4 regions of the Geodermatophilus sp. SYSU D00814 genome follow, and region 1 is predicted to be linked to each of the others. Evidence: riboswitches for the same ligand, from Rfam matches in the RefSeq annotation. Region 1 holds a riboswitch; each other region holds the start of a gene.
The links. Region 1 has a riboswitch for S-adenosylmethionine ahead of thrC (threonine synthase). Riboswitches for the same ligand answer to the same signal wherever they lie in the genome.

Region 1 (3,197 bases):
CGTCAGTCCGTACCGGCCCGGCAGGTCTCCACCGCGAACGTCTCCAGCCGGCGCCGGACCTCCGGGTCGGGGGTGACCACCACCGGGCGCGGCTCGGCGTCCCCGAGGGCGACCACGAGCCCGACCAGCCCGGTGCGGTAGCTCTCGCCGAGGGCGTGGACGTCGCACCGCGAGGGCCGCATGCGCAGCACCACCTCGACGGCGGGCTCGTCGTCCAGCGTGGGCAGCGGGCCGGTGGCGTCCACCGCGTACACGGTGTTCGACCCGACCCCGGTCACCCGCAGCGGGTCGCTGCCGGCCAGCCGGGTCAGCCGCACGGTCAGGTCCAGCGCGGGACCCTCGGCGCCGTCGACCTCCCGGACGCCGCTCGCCTCGATGCGGACCTGCCTCGCCAGTTCCTGCTCCGCGCAGTCGGCCTCGTGCAGCCGGGCGACCAGGCCGCCGTCGTCGAGGGGGACGTCGACCTGCCGCTGCGCCCCGGTGGCGTCGCGCAGCCGCACCACCCCGTGCGGCGGGCCGGGTGCGGTCGCGCAGTCGCTCGCGGCGGCCACCACGGGCAGCGCCAGCCCGGCGCCGGGGCGCAGCTCGGCGCCCCGCGGGTCGGCCGGTGCCGTCGGCACACCCGGGGCGACCAGGTCGAGCGCCTCGACGACGAGGCCGGCGTTGCCGGCGACGAGCTCCACCTGCAGGCGCCGGGCGGGCACGTCGCGCCGGTACTGCAGCAGCCTCCCGTGCAGTCCGGCGCCGGGCTCGCCGGCCACGGCGGCCAGCCCGGGCGCCGGGGCGGCGGAGCTGCTCGCCGGCGTGCCGGGAGGAGGTGCCGCCGCGGCCGGCCCGGCGTCCCCGCTCCCACAGCCGGTCACGGCCAGGACGAGCGCGACGGCCGGCCCGGCCCAGGGGCTGCGGTGTCCGCGACCGGGGTGCACGGCCCTCCTCGCGGGTGGGTGGGGGTCCGCATGGTGCGCCGGTGACCCGGGTCCTGTCGAGGGCCGGCCCGGCCGTGCCGCCGGCCGGGCCGGGTCCTCCGGGTGGGTAGAGTCGGCGGCGTTCCACTCATCCAGAGGGGCAGAGGGACACGGCCCGGTGAAGCCCCGGCAACCGCCGCACGCGACCTGCGCGCGGAAGGTGCCAATTCCGTCCCGCGCGGCTCGACGGCCCGTCGCGGGGAAGATGAGGAGGTAGTCGTCGCATGACCCTGACCGCCCCGCCCCCCACCGGGGTCCCCGCGAGTCCCGCGCGCGGCCTGGTCTGTCGCAACTGCGGTGCCACGTCCGGCCTGGTCGCCGAGCACGCCTGCGCGCAGTGCTTCGGCCCGCTGGAGGTCGACTACGACCCCGAGCGCATGCGCGCGGTCACCCGCGAGCAGATCGAGGCCGGCCCGCAGAACATCTGGCGCTACGCGGCGCTGCTGCCCGTCGGTCAGGACCCCGCCGACCGGGTCACCCTCGACCCCGGGCTCACCCCGCTGGTGCGCGCCGACCGGCTCGCCGCGGAGCTCGGCCTCACCGGTGGCCTGTGGGTCAAGGACGACTCGGGCAACCCCACGCACTCGTTCAAGGACCGCGTGGTGTCGCTGGCCGCCACGGCCGCCCGAGGCCTGGGCTACACGAAGATCGCGGCCGCCTCCACCGGCAACCTCGCCAACTCCGTCGCCGCGCACGCCGCCCGCGCCGGCCTGCCCTCCTACGTCTTCATCCCCGCCGACCTGGAGCCGGGCAAGGTCGTGCAGTCGGCGGTCTACGGCCAGACGCTGGTCGCCGTCGACGGCTCCTACGACGACGTCAACCGGCTGACCAGCGAGCTCGCGGAGACCGACGAGTTCGAGGACGCCGCCTTCGTCAACCAGAACGTGCGGCCCTACTACGCCGAGGGCTCCAAGACGATGGGGTACGAGATCGCCGAGCAGCTCGGCTGGCGGATCCCGGCCCAGGTCGTCATCCCGATGGCGTCGGGCTCGCTGCTGACCAAGGTGGACAAGGCCTTCCGCGAGCTCGTGGCCGCCGGGATCGTCGAGGACACCCCGTGGCGGGTCTTCGGCGCCCAGTCGGCCGGCTGCGACCCGATCGCCACCGCGTTCGACAACGGCTGGGACGTCGTCAAGCCGGTCAAGCCCACCGGGATCGCGAAGTCGCTGAACATCGGCAACCCCGCCGACGGCCCGTACGCGCTCGACGCGATCCGCCGCACCGGCGGCTCGGTCGGGCGGGTCGGCGACGAGCAGATCGTGCAGGGCATCCGCGACCTCGCCCGCACCACCGGCGTCTTTGCCGAGACCGCCGGCGGCGTCACCGTCGCCGTCCTGCGGCAGCTGGCCGAGGACGGGCGGCTGGACCCGGCGCAGGAGACCGTCGTCCTCAACACCGGCGAGGGCCTCAAGACCCTCGACCCGCTGACGCCGGTCGTCGGCCCCACCCACCGGATCGACCCGTCGCTGCGGTCGGCCCGGGCGGCGGGCCTCGTCGGCTGACGCGTACCGTCTGCGGGGAGCCGATCCGGCCGGGTGTCACCCCGTCGCCGGATCGTGGCCGGGTCGTGTGTCCAGGATCTCCCCGCGGCGACCTCGCTGTTGTACCGTCTCGCGCGGTCGTCAGTTCCACGCACGTGTCCACGGGCGGGAGAGCTGTACCCCGGCCCCCGGATCACGGGGACCGTCCGCACGCACGAACGTGGGAGCACACGTGGCACAGGGCACCGTGAAGTGGTTCAACGCCGAGAAGGGCTTCGGCTTCATCGCCGTCGACGGCGGGCAGGACGTCTTCGTCCACTACTCCGCCATCCAGATGGACGGGTACAAGAGCCTCGACGAGGGCCAGCGGGTCACCTTCGAGGTCGTCCAGGGCGAGAAGGGCCCCCAGGCCGACGGCGTGCGCGTCGCCTGAGCTGCCCAGCACCGAGCCGCGGCCCGGTCCCCGTCCCGGGGGCCGGGCCGTCGCCGTTCCCGGGAGACCGGCACCCCTCAGCCGGGCGCCGGCGGTGCTGGTCGCGCACGCCGCCGTCCTGGTCCTGCTGGCCGCGGTGTCCGTGGCGCTGACGCTCGCCGGCGGTCACGCCGGCTCCGGGCCGGTCCCGTGGGGCTGACCGCCTCCGAGGGGCACCTGGAGGCCGGCTGGACGTGGGCCGTCCTGCTCGGCCTGTCGCCCTACGGCTGGCTGCCGCTGGCGCCGCTGGTCCTCCTCGGCGCCGTGGTCACCGCGGTC
Region 2 (3,197 bases), on a different contig from region 1:
TGGTCGGCGGTGACCGCGGCGCCCGAGGCGAGGAAGAACAGCCCGGCCACCCGGTCGGGCAGTGCCACCGCCCACTCCAGCGCCCGCATGCCGCCCATCGACCCGCCGACGACGGCCGCCCACCGGCGCACCCCCAGCGCGTCGGCCAGCGCCGCCTCGACCAGGACCTGGTCGCCGACCGTCACCTCGGGGAACCGCGACCCCCACGGGGAGCCGTCGGGCGCCGTCGACGACGGTCCGGTGGTCCCCTGGCACCCGCCGAGCACGTTGGCGCAGACGACGAAGAGCCGGTCGGTGTCCAGCGGCGCGCCCGGCCCGACCAGCGACGCCCACCAGCCGGGTGTCGGGTGGCCGGGCCCGGCGGGGCCGGTGACGTGGCTGTCGCCGGTGAGCGCGTGCTCGACCAGCACCGCGTTGCCGCCGTCGGGGGCGAGCGTCCCCCACGTCTCGTAGGCGACCCGGACGCCGGGCAGCACCCCACCGCGCTCGAGGCGGACCGGTCCGTCCAGGTCGAGGAACAGCCGGTCCCCGGCGGGGTCGCCGTCGCGCCACCCGCCGGTGCGCGGCGGGGTGCGGGACCCGGGGAGGTCCCGCACCCCCGTCACGTCAGGCTCCCTTGGCGGCGCGGAACCCGGCCTCGAGGTCGGCCAGGACGTCCTCGATCCCCTCCAGGCCGGCGGCCAGCCGCACCAGGCCCGGGGTGACGCCGGCGGTCAGCTGCTCGTCGGCGGTCAGCTGCGAGTGGGTCGTGGACGCCGGGTGGATGACCAGGCTGCGCACGTCGCCGATGTTGGCCACGTGGCTGTGCAGCTCCAGCCCCTCGACGAACCGCTTCCCGGCCTCGATGCCGCCGCGGATCTCGAAGGCCAGCACCGCGCCGGCGCCCTTGGGGGCGTAGCGCTGCTGGGCGGCGTGCCACGGCGAGGACGGCAGGCCGGCGTAGTGCACCGCCTCCACCTCGTCGTGCGCCTCGAGGAACTCGGCCACCCGTTGGGCGTTGGCCACGTGCCGCTCCATGCGCAGCGACAGCGTCTCGATGCCCTGCACCACCAGCCAGGCGTTGAACGGGCTGATCGCCGGTCCGAGGTCGCGCAGCAGTTGCACCCGCGCCTTGAGCGCGTAGGCCGGCGCGCCGAGGTCGGCGTAGACGACGCCGTGGTAGGTGGGGTCCGGCGTGGTGAACCCGGGGAACTTCCCGGACGTCCAGTCGAACCCGCCGCCGTCGACGATGACGCCGGCGATCGCGGTGCCGTGCCCGCCGAGGTACTTGGTGGCCGAGTGCACGACGACGTCGGCACCGTGCTCGAGCGGGCGCACCAGGTACGGCGTGGCGATGGTGTTGTCGACGATCAGCGGCACGCCGTTGCGGTGCGCCACCTCGGCCACGGCGGCGATGTCCAGGACGTCGCCCTTCGGGTTGCCGATGGACTCGCCGTAGAACGCCTTGGTGTTCTCGCGGACCAGCGCCTGCCAGTTCTGCGGGTCGTCGGGCTCCTCGACGAAGGACACCTCGACGCCGAGCTTGGGCAGCGAGTGGTGCAGCAGGTTGTACGTGCCGCCGTAGAGCGAGGCGGAGGCGACGACGTGGCTGCCGGCCTCGGCGACGTTGAGCAGCGCGAGGGTCTCCGCGGCCTGGCCGCTGGCCACCGCGAGCGCCGCGACCCCGCCCTCGAGGGAGGCGACGCGCTGCTCGAGCGCGTCCTGCGTGGGGTTCATGATCCGCGTGTAGATGTTGCCCAGCTCCGCCAGCGCGAACAGGTCCGCGGCGTGCTGGGTGTCGCGGAACTGGTAGCTGGTGGTGGCGTAGATGGGCAGCGCCCGGGCCCCGGTGGTGGGGTCGGGGCTGGTCCCGGCGTGGATCTGCCGGGTCTCGAAGCTCCAGCTCTTCGGGTCGGTCACGCGCCGTCTCCTCTCGTCCCGGAGGACCTGCGGCGCACAGGTGCTCCGTCCTTGCCGGGCGGCGGGCGCCGCACGGCCGGCTCTTCCCCTGGGAGCACCTCAGACGGAGGAAGAGGTTGCCGGGCAGCCAGCCAGGTGCTTCGCGCTGCCTCTCGTGAGCCTGGTCCGACGATAGCCGAGGTCAGCGACTCCCGGTCCCGGGGTACGGGCGGGCCAGGGCCGCGCGGGCGTCCTCGTCGAGGCGGCGCACCAGCTCGGCGGCGGGGACGGCCTCGACGAGGGGGTGGGCCTGCCCGGCCCACAGGTTGTAGCCGCCGTCGTCGCCGGCCCGCCGGGCGGCGGCGCGCAGCGGCGCGGTCAGGTGGTGCACCTCGGGGTAGGCCGCCGGCGCGGCGGCGGAGTGCTCGGTGAGGAACCGGTTGACCAGCCCGCGGGCGCGCCGGCCGCTGAAGGCCCGGGTGAGCGCCGTCCGCCCGTGCGTGGTCAGCGCCGCGCGGTGCTCCGGGGTGGTCCCCGCCTCGGGGCAGCAGAGGAACGCGGTCCCCAGCTGCGCGGCCTCGGCGCCGGCGACGAGCACCGCGGCGACGGCGGCGCCGTCGGGGATGCCGCCGGCGGCGACCAGCGGCAGGTCCACGGCCCGGGCGACCAGCCGCAGCAGCGGCAGCAGCCCGTACTCGCCCTCGCCGTCGCGGTCGGCGAAGCTCCCGCGGTGCCCGCCGGCCTCGACGCCCTGCACGACCAGCGCGTCGGCGCCGACGTCGCGGGCGGCGACCGCCTCCTCCGGGGTGGTGACGGTCACGAGCACGGTGGCCCCGGCGTCGTGCAGCGCGGCGACCGCGTCGGCGGGGGGCAGGCCGAAGGTGGAGGAGACCACCGGCACCCGCTCCTCGGCGAGCAGGGCGACCTTGTCCTCCCAGGCGTCGTCGTCGGCTCGGGGCTCGCCCAGCCCGACGCCCCAGCGGCGGGCCTCGGCGTCGAGCTCGCGGGCGTAGCGGCCCACGGCGCCGGCGTCACCGGGCGGGCCGGGCACGAACACGTTGACGGCGAACCGCTGCTGGGTCATCGCGCGGACGGCGTGGATCTCCTCGCGCACCGCCGCCGGCGTGCGGTAGCCGGCGGCCAGGCAGCCCAGCCCGCCCGCCTCGGACACGGCCGCGGCCAGGGCCGGGGTCGACGGCCCGCCGGCCATCGGGGCCTGCACGATCGGGCGGCGCAGCTCCAGGACCATGCCGGCCATCCTCCGCCCCGGCAGGGCCGGCCGGGCGCGGGTCAGCCCGGCGGGGAGACGGTCGTCGGCT
Region 3 (3,197 bases), on a different contig from region 1:
ACCCCTTCGTCGACTCGGTCGTCCCGCTGCTGCAGGAGCGGGGCGTCTTCCGCGCCGACTACGAGGGGACGACGCTGCGCGAGCACCTCGGCCTCGCGCCGCTGGGACAGGCCTAGCGGGCGGCGAGGAGGGGCAGCAGCTCCTCGCCGACCCGCCACGCCTCCTCCAGGTGCGGGTAGCCGGACAGGACGAACTCGTCGAGGCCGAGGGCGGCGTACTCGGCGAGCCGCTCGGCGACCTGCTCGTGGCTGCCCACCAGTGCGGTGGCCGCGCCCTCCCGCACCAGGCCGATGCCGGCCCACAGGTTGGGCGCCACCTCCAGGGAGCGGGCGCCGTCGCCGGCCCGGCCGCCGTGCAGGGAGGTCATCCGCGCCTGGCCGACCGAGTCCATCCGGGCGAAGCGCTCCTGGGTGGCCGCGATCGCCGATCGCGGCATCCCGGCGAGCATCCGGTCGGCCTCGGCCCAGGCCTGCTCGGGGGTGTCGCGGCTGACCACGTGCAGGCGCACGCCGAACCGCAGCGTGCGCCCGTGTCGTGCGGCCTGCTCCCGGACCCGCTCGATGCGCGGGGCGGCCATGGCCGGCGGCTCGCCCCACAGCAGGTAGCGGTCGACCCATCGGGCGGTCACCTCCTCGGCGGCCGGTGACGCACCGCCGAGGTACACCGGGGGGACGACGTCCGGGGGCCGGGTGAGGCCGGCGCCCTCCACGCGCACGTGCCGCCCGGCCAGGTCGAACCGCTCCCCGGCCAGGCAGCGGCGGAGCACCTCGAGGAACTCACCGGTGCGCTCGTAGCGCTCGTCGTGGCCGAGGAAGTCGCCGTAGGCCCGCTGCTCGACCGGGTCGCCCCCGGTCACCACGTTGAGCCGCAGCCGGCCGCCGGACAGCCGCTGGAAGGTGGCCGCCTGCTGGGCCGCCAGGGTGGGGAGCACGAAGCCGGGGCGGAAGGCGACGAGGAACTCCAGCCGCGAGGTGAGCGGCAGCAGCGCCGAGCACAGCACCCAGGCGTCCTCGCAGCCCGAGCCGGTCGGGGTGAGCACCGCGGTGAACCCGCTCTGCTCGGCCGCCTGGGCGACCGCCGCCAGGTACGGGAGCGTCGGCCTCCGGCGCAGCGCCCCCGCGTTGTGCCCCCGGTCGGTGGTCGCCGGGCCGACGTCCCGGCCGTCGCCGCGGCTGGGCAGGAACCAGTGCACCTCCACGGCTCAGCCCCGCCGCGCGGCGGCGACCTGCGGCGCGGCGGTGGCCAGCCACGGCGCCAGCGCCGCCGGGTCGTCCCAGCTCTTCTCCACCAGGTACAGGCCCCGGGTCGGCGCGGTCGCCCCGAGCTCGACGAGCACGGGCTTGAGCAGCAGCTCCGGCGCCAGGGCGTGGGTCGGGCCGCCGCCGAGCATCAGCGGGACGGCGACCACGCCGGCGAGCTCGCCGGTGCCGACCTGGTCGAGGAAGAGCTTGAGCAGCCCGGTGTAGGTGGCCTTGTAGGTCGGGCTGGCGACGACGGCGACCTCGGCGGCCTTCAGCGCCTCGACCGCCCCGCCGACCGCCGGGTCCCCCCAGCCGAGCAGGCCCGGCCCGAGGTCGATGACGTCGACGACGACGTCGGGCGGGGCGCCGGTGAGCTGCTCGACCACCAGCTCGGCCGCGGCCCGGGTGCGGGAACGGGGCTTGGGGTTGCCGACGACGGCGATCGTGCCCATGCCGCCCAGTGAACTACACCAAGCCGATCGGGTTTGACGGGTATCGGGCCGCCTGGCATCCTCGGACGCGGTCACGAGTGCCAGCGCGAAGCCCCGGCTCGCTGGCCGGCAACCCTCCTCCGCGATGGGGTGCCCCGGGTGACGACCAGGCGGCTGCCGCCCGGCAGTCCGCAAGCGCGGACCCGCTCCGGGTCCCGGCCCGCCAGGAGTGCCGCATGACCAGCGCCGTCCTCGACCGACCCTGCCGCACCGCGCCCGCGGGGGAGGCGCCCCTGCTGCCGCTCGTCGGCGCCGGCACCCCGGTGCCGCTGGTGACCGGCGGCAGCGTCCCCTACGCCGACCTGGACACCGCGGCCAGCACCCGGGCGCTCCCGGCCGTCGCCGACCGGGTGGCCGAGGTGCTGCCGCGCTACGCCAGCGTCCACCGCGGCGCCGGCTGGCTCTCCCAGGTCTCCACCGCCGTGTACGAGGCCGCCCGCGCCGTCGTGGCCGGCTTCGTCGGCGCCCGGGCCGACGACGTCTGCGTGCTCACCCGGCACACCACCGACGCGCTCAACCTGCTGGCCGGCGCGGTGCCGGCGGGCGCCTCGGTGCTCGTCCTCGACTGCGAGCACCACGCCGACCTGCTGCCCTGGCAGCGCCGCGGCCCGGCCACCGTGCTGCCCGTGCAGGCCACGGTCACCGCGACCCTGCGCGCCCTGGGCGACGAGCTCGCCCGCGGGCGCCACGCGCTGCTGGCGGTCACCGGCGCGTCCAACGTGACCGGGGAGGCCCTGCCGCTCGACGAGGTGGTCGCCCTCGCGCACGCCGCGGGCACCCGCGTCGCCGTCGACGGCGCCCAGCTGGTCCCGCACCGCCGGTTCTCCCTCGCCGCCACCGGCGCGGACTGGGTGGCCTTCTCCGGCCACAAGCTCTACGCCCCGTTCGGCACCGGCGCGCTGGTCGGCCGCCGCGACTGGCTCGACGCCGCGCCCGCCCACCTCGCCGGGGGCGGGGCGGTGCACGACGTCACGGTCGACGACGTCGCGTGGGCCCCCGCGCCGCACCGGCACGAGGGCGGCTCGCCGAACGTGCTGGGCGCCGTCGCGCTGGCCGAGGCGTGCCGGACCCTGGCCGCGCTGCCGGCCGGGGCGCTGGAGCGGCACGAGCGGGCGCTGCGCGAGCGGCTGGTCGACGGCCTGACCGCGCTGCCGGGCGTGCGCGTGCTGCGGATCTGGGCCGACTCGGCCGACCCGACCGGCGTCGTGTCCTTCACCGTGGCCGACGCCGACCCGGGCCTGGTCGCGGCGTACCTGTCGGCCGAGCACGGCATCGGGGTGCGCGACGGCCGGTTCTGCGCCCACCCGCTGCTCGCCCGGCTGGGCGTGCCCGAGGGGGCGCTGCGGGCCAGCGTGGGCGTGGGCACCAGCGCTGCCGACGTCGACCGCCTGCCGGCCGCCCTCGAGGCGTTCCTGGCCGCCGGGCCGCGGGTGGCCTACGCGCGCCGCGACGGCCGTTGGCAGCC
Region 4 (3,197 bases), on a different contig from region 1:
TCCCCGGTGACGCGCAGCAGCAGCCGGCCGTAGCGCCCTCCGGCGACCGTCTCGACCGAGCCGCCGGCCACCTCCACCGCCAGCCCCAGCTCCCCGACGAGGGCCTGCAGCACGGCGGTCTCCGGCGTGCGGTCGGTGACGGTCACCCGCACGAGGGCTCCGCCGTGCCCGGCGCCGGCGTCGGCGACCGGGGCGGGCAGCAGGGCCTCGCCCAGCGGGGAGTGCTCGCGGGTCAGGACGTCGGTCAGCCGGCCGCCGTCGACGACGCGTCCCCGGTCGAGCAGGACGGCGCTGTCGCAGACGGCCTTGACCACGGCCATCTCGTGGGTGATCAACAGCACGGTCAGGCCCAGCTCGGCGCGCACCCGCCGCAGGAGCTCCAGCACGCTGCTCGTGCTCGCCTGGTCCAGGGCGGAGGTGGCCTCGTCGCACAGCAGGACCCGGGGACGGCCCGCGAGCGCCCGGGCGATGGCCACGCGCTGCTTCTGCCCGCCGGACAGCTGCGCCGGGCGGGCACCGGCGCGCTCCCCGAGCCCGACCAGGTCCAGCAGCTCGGTGGCGCGCCGGCGGCGTTCGGCCCGGCCGACGCCGGCGAGCTCGAGGGGGTGCTCCACGTTGCCTGCGGCCGTGCGGGAGTCCAGGAGCTCGAAGTGCTGGAACACCATGCCGATGGAGCGGCGGGCCTCGCGGACCCGGTCGTCCGGGAGGTCGGTGAGCACCCGCCCGTCCACGCTCACCGATCCCGCCGTCGGGCGCTCGAGCAGGTTCACCAGGCGCACCAGCGTGCTCTTGCCCGAGCCGCTCGGGCCGACGACGCCGGCGAACTCACCGGCCGCCACGCGCAGGCTCACCCCGTCGACGGCGACGACCTCGCCCATCCGTCCCCGGGCAGGGAACACCTTGCGGACGTCGTTCAGTTCGATCACAGGCTGGGTCCTCGGGACGGGTGCGGGGGAGGGGCGCCGGGGCTCGGCGCAGGCGTCCGGTCGCGACGGCCGGACACCGCAGGGGTCGGTGCGGGAGGCAGGACGGGGCGGCCGCGCGGCCGGGATCCCTGCGGATCGGGGCCGGCCCGCACGGCGGTCCCGGGCGCGGTCGACGACACCGGGGAACGGCCCCGCGCGCGGGAGAGCCGGGTCACCGCCGGGTCGGGGTGCTCCCGGCGTCGCGGGAGGCCGCCGAGGCGGCACGTGCCGCGCCGGGGTCGTGCCCCTCAGCTAGCGGGAGCGGACTCGCGGCGTCAGCGCCGACACAGGGCGGTGGCGGTCCGGCACAGGTCCACGTGCCGGCGAGCCCAGGTGAGCTCGGCGTGGGTCATCGGTCCTCCATCGATCCTGGCGGTGGCACCCTCGTCCGCACGGGGCGGGGGGTTGCTGCGACGTCGTCGAGCCAGGTCTCTCGGCCGCTCTGGATGGTCGGGGGCGATCCTACCGAGCCGGTCGGGATGGTGACGGAACGGGGTGCAGACCCCGCCCGGGTCTCCGTCAGCCGGCGGCGGTCCCTCCAGGGATCCGGGGTGGCGGAGGAGAGCCGCGCGCGCGGTCCCGGCTCAGTCGGTCCCCGGGCCGACGAAGCCGGTCCGGTAGGCCCACACCACCGCCTGCGTGCGGTCGCGCACGCCGAGCTTGCCGAGGACGGCCTTGACGTGGGTCTTCACCGTCTCGGGCGAGAGCCACACCCGGGCGGCGATCTCGGCGTTGGACAGCCCCTCGGCCATCGCGCGCAGCACCTCCACCTCGCGCTCGGTGAGCGCGGCAGCCACGCGCAGCCGCTCGGGGTCGGCGGGCCGGCGGGCGGCGTGCACGGCGAGCAGCCGGCGGGTCACCGCCGGGGCGACGAGCGCGTCCCCGGCGTACACCGTGCGGATGCCGTCGACGAGCTGCTCCGGGGTGGCGCGCTTGAGCAGGAAGCCGTCCGCCCCGGCGTCGAGCGCGTCGTCGACGACCTCGTCGAGGTCGAAGGTGGTGAGCACGAGGACCCGCGGGCGTCGCGGCCAGGACACGATCTCCCGGGTGGCGGCGACGCCGTCGACCCGGGGCATCCGGACGTCCATGAGCACCACGTCGGGCCGCAGCGCCCGGGCGCGGTCGACCGCCTCCCGGCCGTCGGCCGCCTCCCCGACGACGGTCAGGTCGTCCTCGGCGTCGAGGAGCGCGCGCAGGCCGCTGCGCACCAGCCGGTCGTCGTCGGCCAGCAGCACGCGGATCACGCCGGCACCCCCGTCCCGGCCGGCAGCACCGCGTGCACGCGGAACCCGCCCTCCACCGGGCCGGCCTCCAGCTCGCCGCCCTCGAGCCGGGCCCGCTCGCGCATGTTGACCAGCCCGCGTCCCGGGACCGGGTCGGGCAGGTCGCGCCCCTCGTTGGTGACGTCGAGCAGCACCCGGTCGGCCACCCGCGAGACCTCCACCCGGATCGGGCCGGAGGGGGTGTGCCGGACGGCGTTGGTCAGGGCCTCCTGCACGATCCGGTACAGCGCCCGCGCGGCGCCCGCGGACAGCGGCCCGCCGTCGGTGTGCAGCTCGACCGGGCGGCCGGTCGCCCGGATCCGGTCGGCGAGCTCCTCCAGGTCGGCCACGGTCGGGGCGAACGGTCCCGCCCCCGCCCGGCGCTCCAGCGGCTGCAGCACGCGCAGCAGCCGGTCGAGCTCGTCGAGCGCGGAGCGCCCGGCGGACTCGACGGACCCCAGCGCCTCGCGGGCGAAGGCCGGGTTGTCGTCGAACACCCGCCGTCCCACCCCGGCCTGCATGACCATGACGTTCACCGTGTGCCCGAGGGAGTCGTGCAGCTCGCGGGCCAGCCGCCCGCGCTCCTGCAGCAGCAGCCGCTCGGCCGCGAGCGCCTGCGCCCGGCTCTCCGCCGCCTCCCGGGCGCCGGCGGCCGCCGCCAGGGCGCGCCGCCGGCTGAGCTCGCCGGCGACCACGGCGACCAGCGAGGTCATCCCGATGTCGGGCAGGGCGGCGAGGGAGTCGACGCGGTCCAGGGTCACGTACCCGGCGGCGCCCAGGACGGCGACCGCGCCGGCCGCCAGGCGCAGCCGCCGCCCGCCGACGGCGAAGCAGGTGAACAGCGCGATCCAGGCCGGCCAGGGCAGGTAGCCGATGGCGTACCCGGCCGCCGCGTTGACCACCACGACCGTGTCGGCGGCGACGAGCGACGCAAGCGGCGCGGCCTGCCGCCACAGCAGGGTCAGCGGCC

Region 2: another riboswitch for S-adenosylmethionine. It lies ahead of ACI780_RS16065 (bifunctional o-acetylhomoserine/o-acetylserine sulfhydrylase); the one in region 1 lies ahead of thrC (threonine synthase).
Region 3: another riboswitch for S-adenosylmethionine. It lies ahead of ACI780_RS00350 (aminotransferase class V-fold PLP-dependent enzyme); the one in region 1 lies ahead of thrC (threonine synthase).
Region 4: another riboswitch for S-adenosylmethionine. It lies ahead of ACI780_RS00745 (putative leader peptide); the one in region 1 lies ahead of thrC (threonine synthase).

Annotation. Positions count from the first base shown of each region.
Region 1 is NZ_JBJGYP010000043.1:2,231-5,427, reverse strand. It holds gene ACI780_RS22450 (hypothetical protein) at 3-926, opposite strand; SAM riboswitch class I at 1,051-1,177, shown strand; gene thrC (threonine synthase) at 1,190-2,467, shown strand; gene ACI780_RS22440 (cold-shock protein) at 2,679-2,879, shown strand; gene ACI780_RS22435 (hypothetical protein) at 3,069-3,197, shown strand, end outside.
Region 2 is NZ_JBJGYP010000019.1:73,335-76,531, reverse strand. It holds gene metX (homoserine O-acetyltransferase MetX) at 1-605, opposite strand, end outside; gene ACI780_RS16065 (bifunctional o-acetylhomoserine/o-acetylserine sulfhydrylase) at 607-1,899, opposite strand; SAM riboswitch class IV at 1,942-2,059, opposite strand; gene ACI780_RS16060 (NAD(P)H-dependent flavin oxidoreductase) at 2,081-3,127, opposite strand; gene ACI780_RS16055 (hypothetical protein) at 3,169-3,197, opposite strand, start outside.
Region 3 is NZ_JBJGYP010000001.1:78,754-81,950, reverse strand. It holds gene ACI780_RS00365 (NtaA/DmoA family FMN-dependent monooxygenase) at 1-116, shown strand, start outside; gene ACI780_RS00360 (LLM class flavin-dependent oxidoreductase) at 113-1,198, opposite strand; gene ACI780_RS00355 (NADPH-dependent FMN reductase) at 1,202-1,693, opposite strand; SAM riboswitch class IV at 1,763-1,876, shown strand; gene ACI780_RS00350 (aminotransferase class V-fold PLP-dependent enzyme) at 1,909-3,197, shown strand, end outside.
Region 4 is NZ_JBJGYP010000001.1:150,271-153,467, reverse strand. It holds gene ACI780_RS00750 (methionine ABC transporter ATP-binding protein) at 1-926, opposite strand, end outside; gene ACI780_RS00745 (putative leader peptide) at 1,241-1,318, opposite strand; SAM riboswitch class I at 1,323-1,418, opposite strand; gene ACI780_RS00740 (response regulator) at 1,550-2,209, opposite strand; gene ACI780_RS00735 (sensor histidine kinase) at 2,206-3,197, opposite strand, start outside.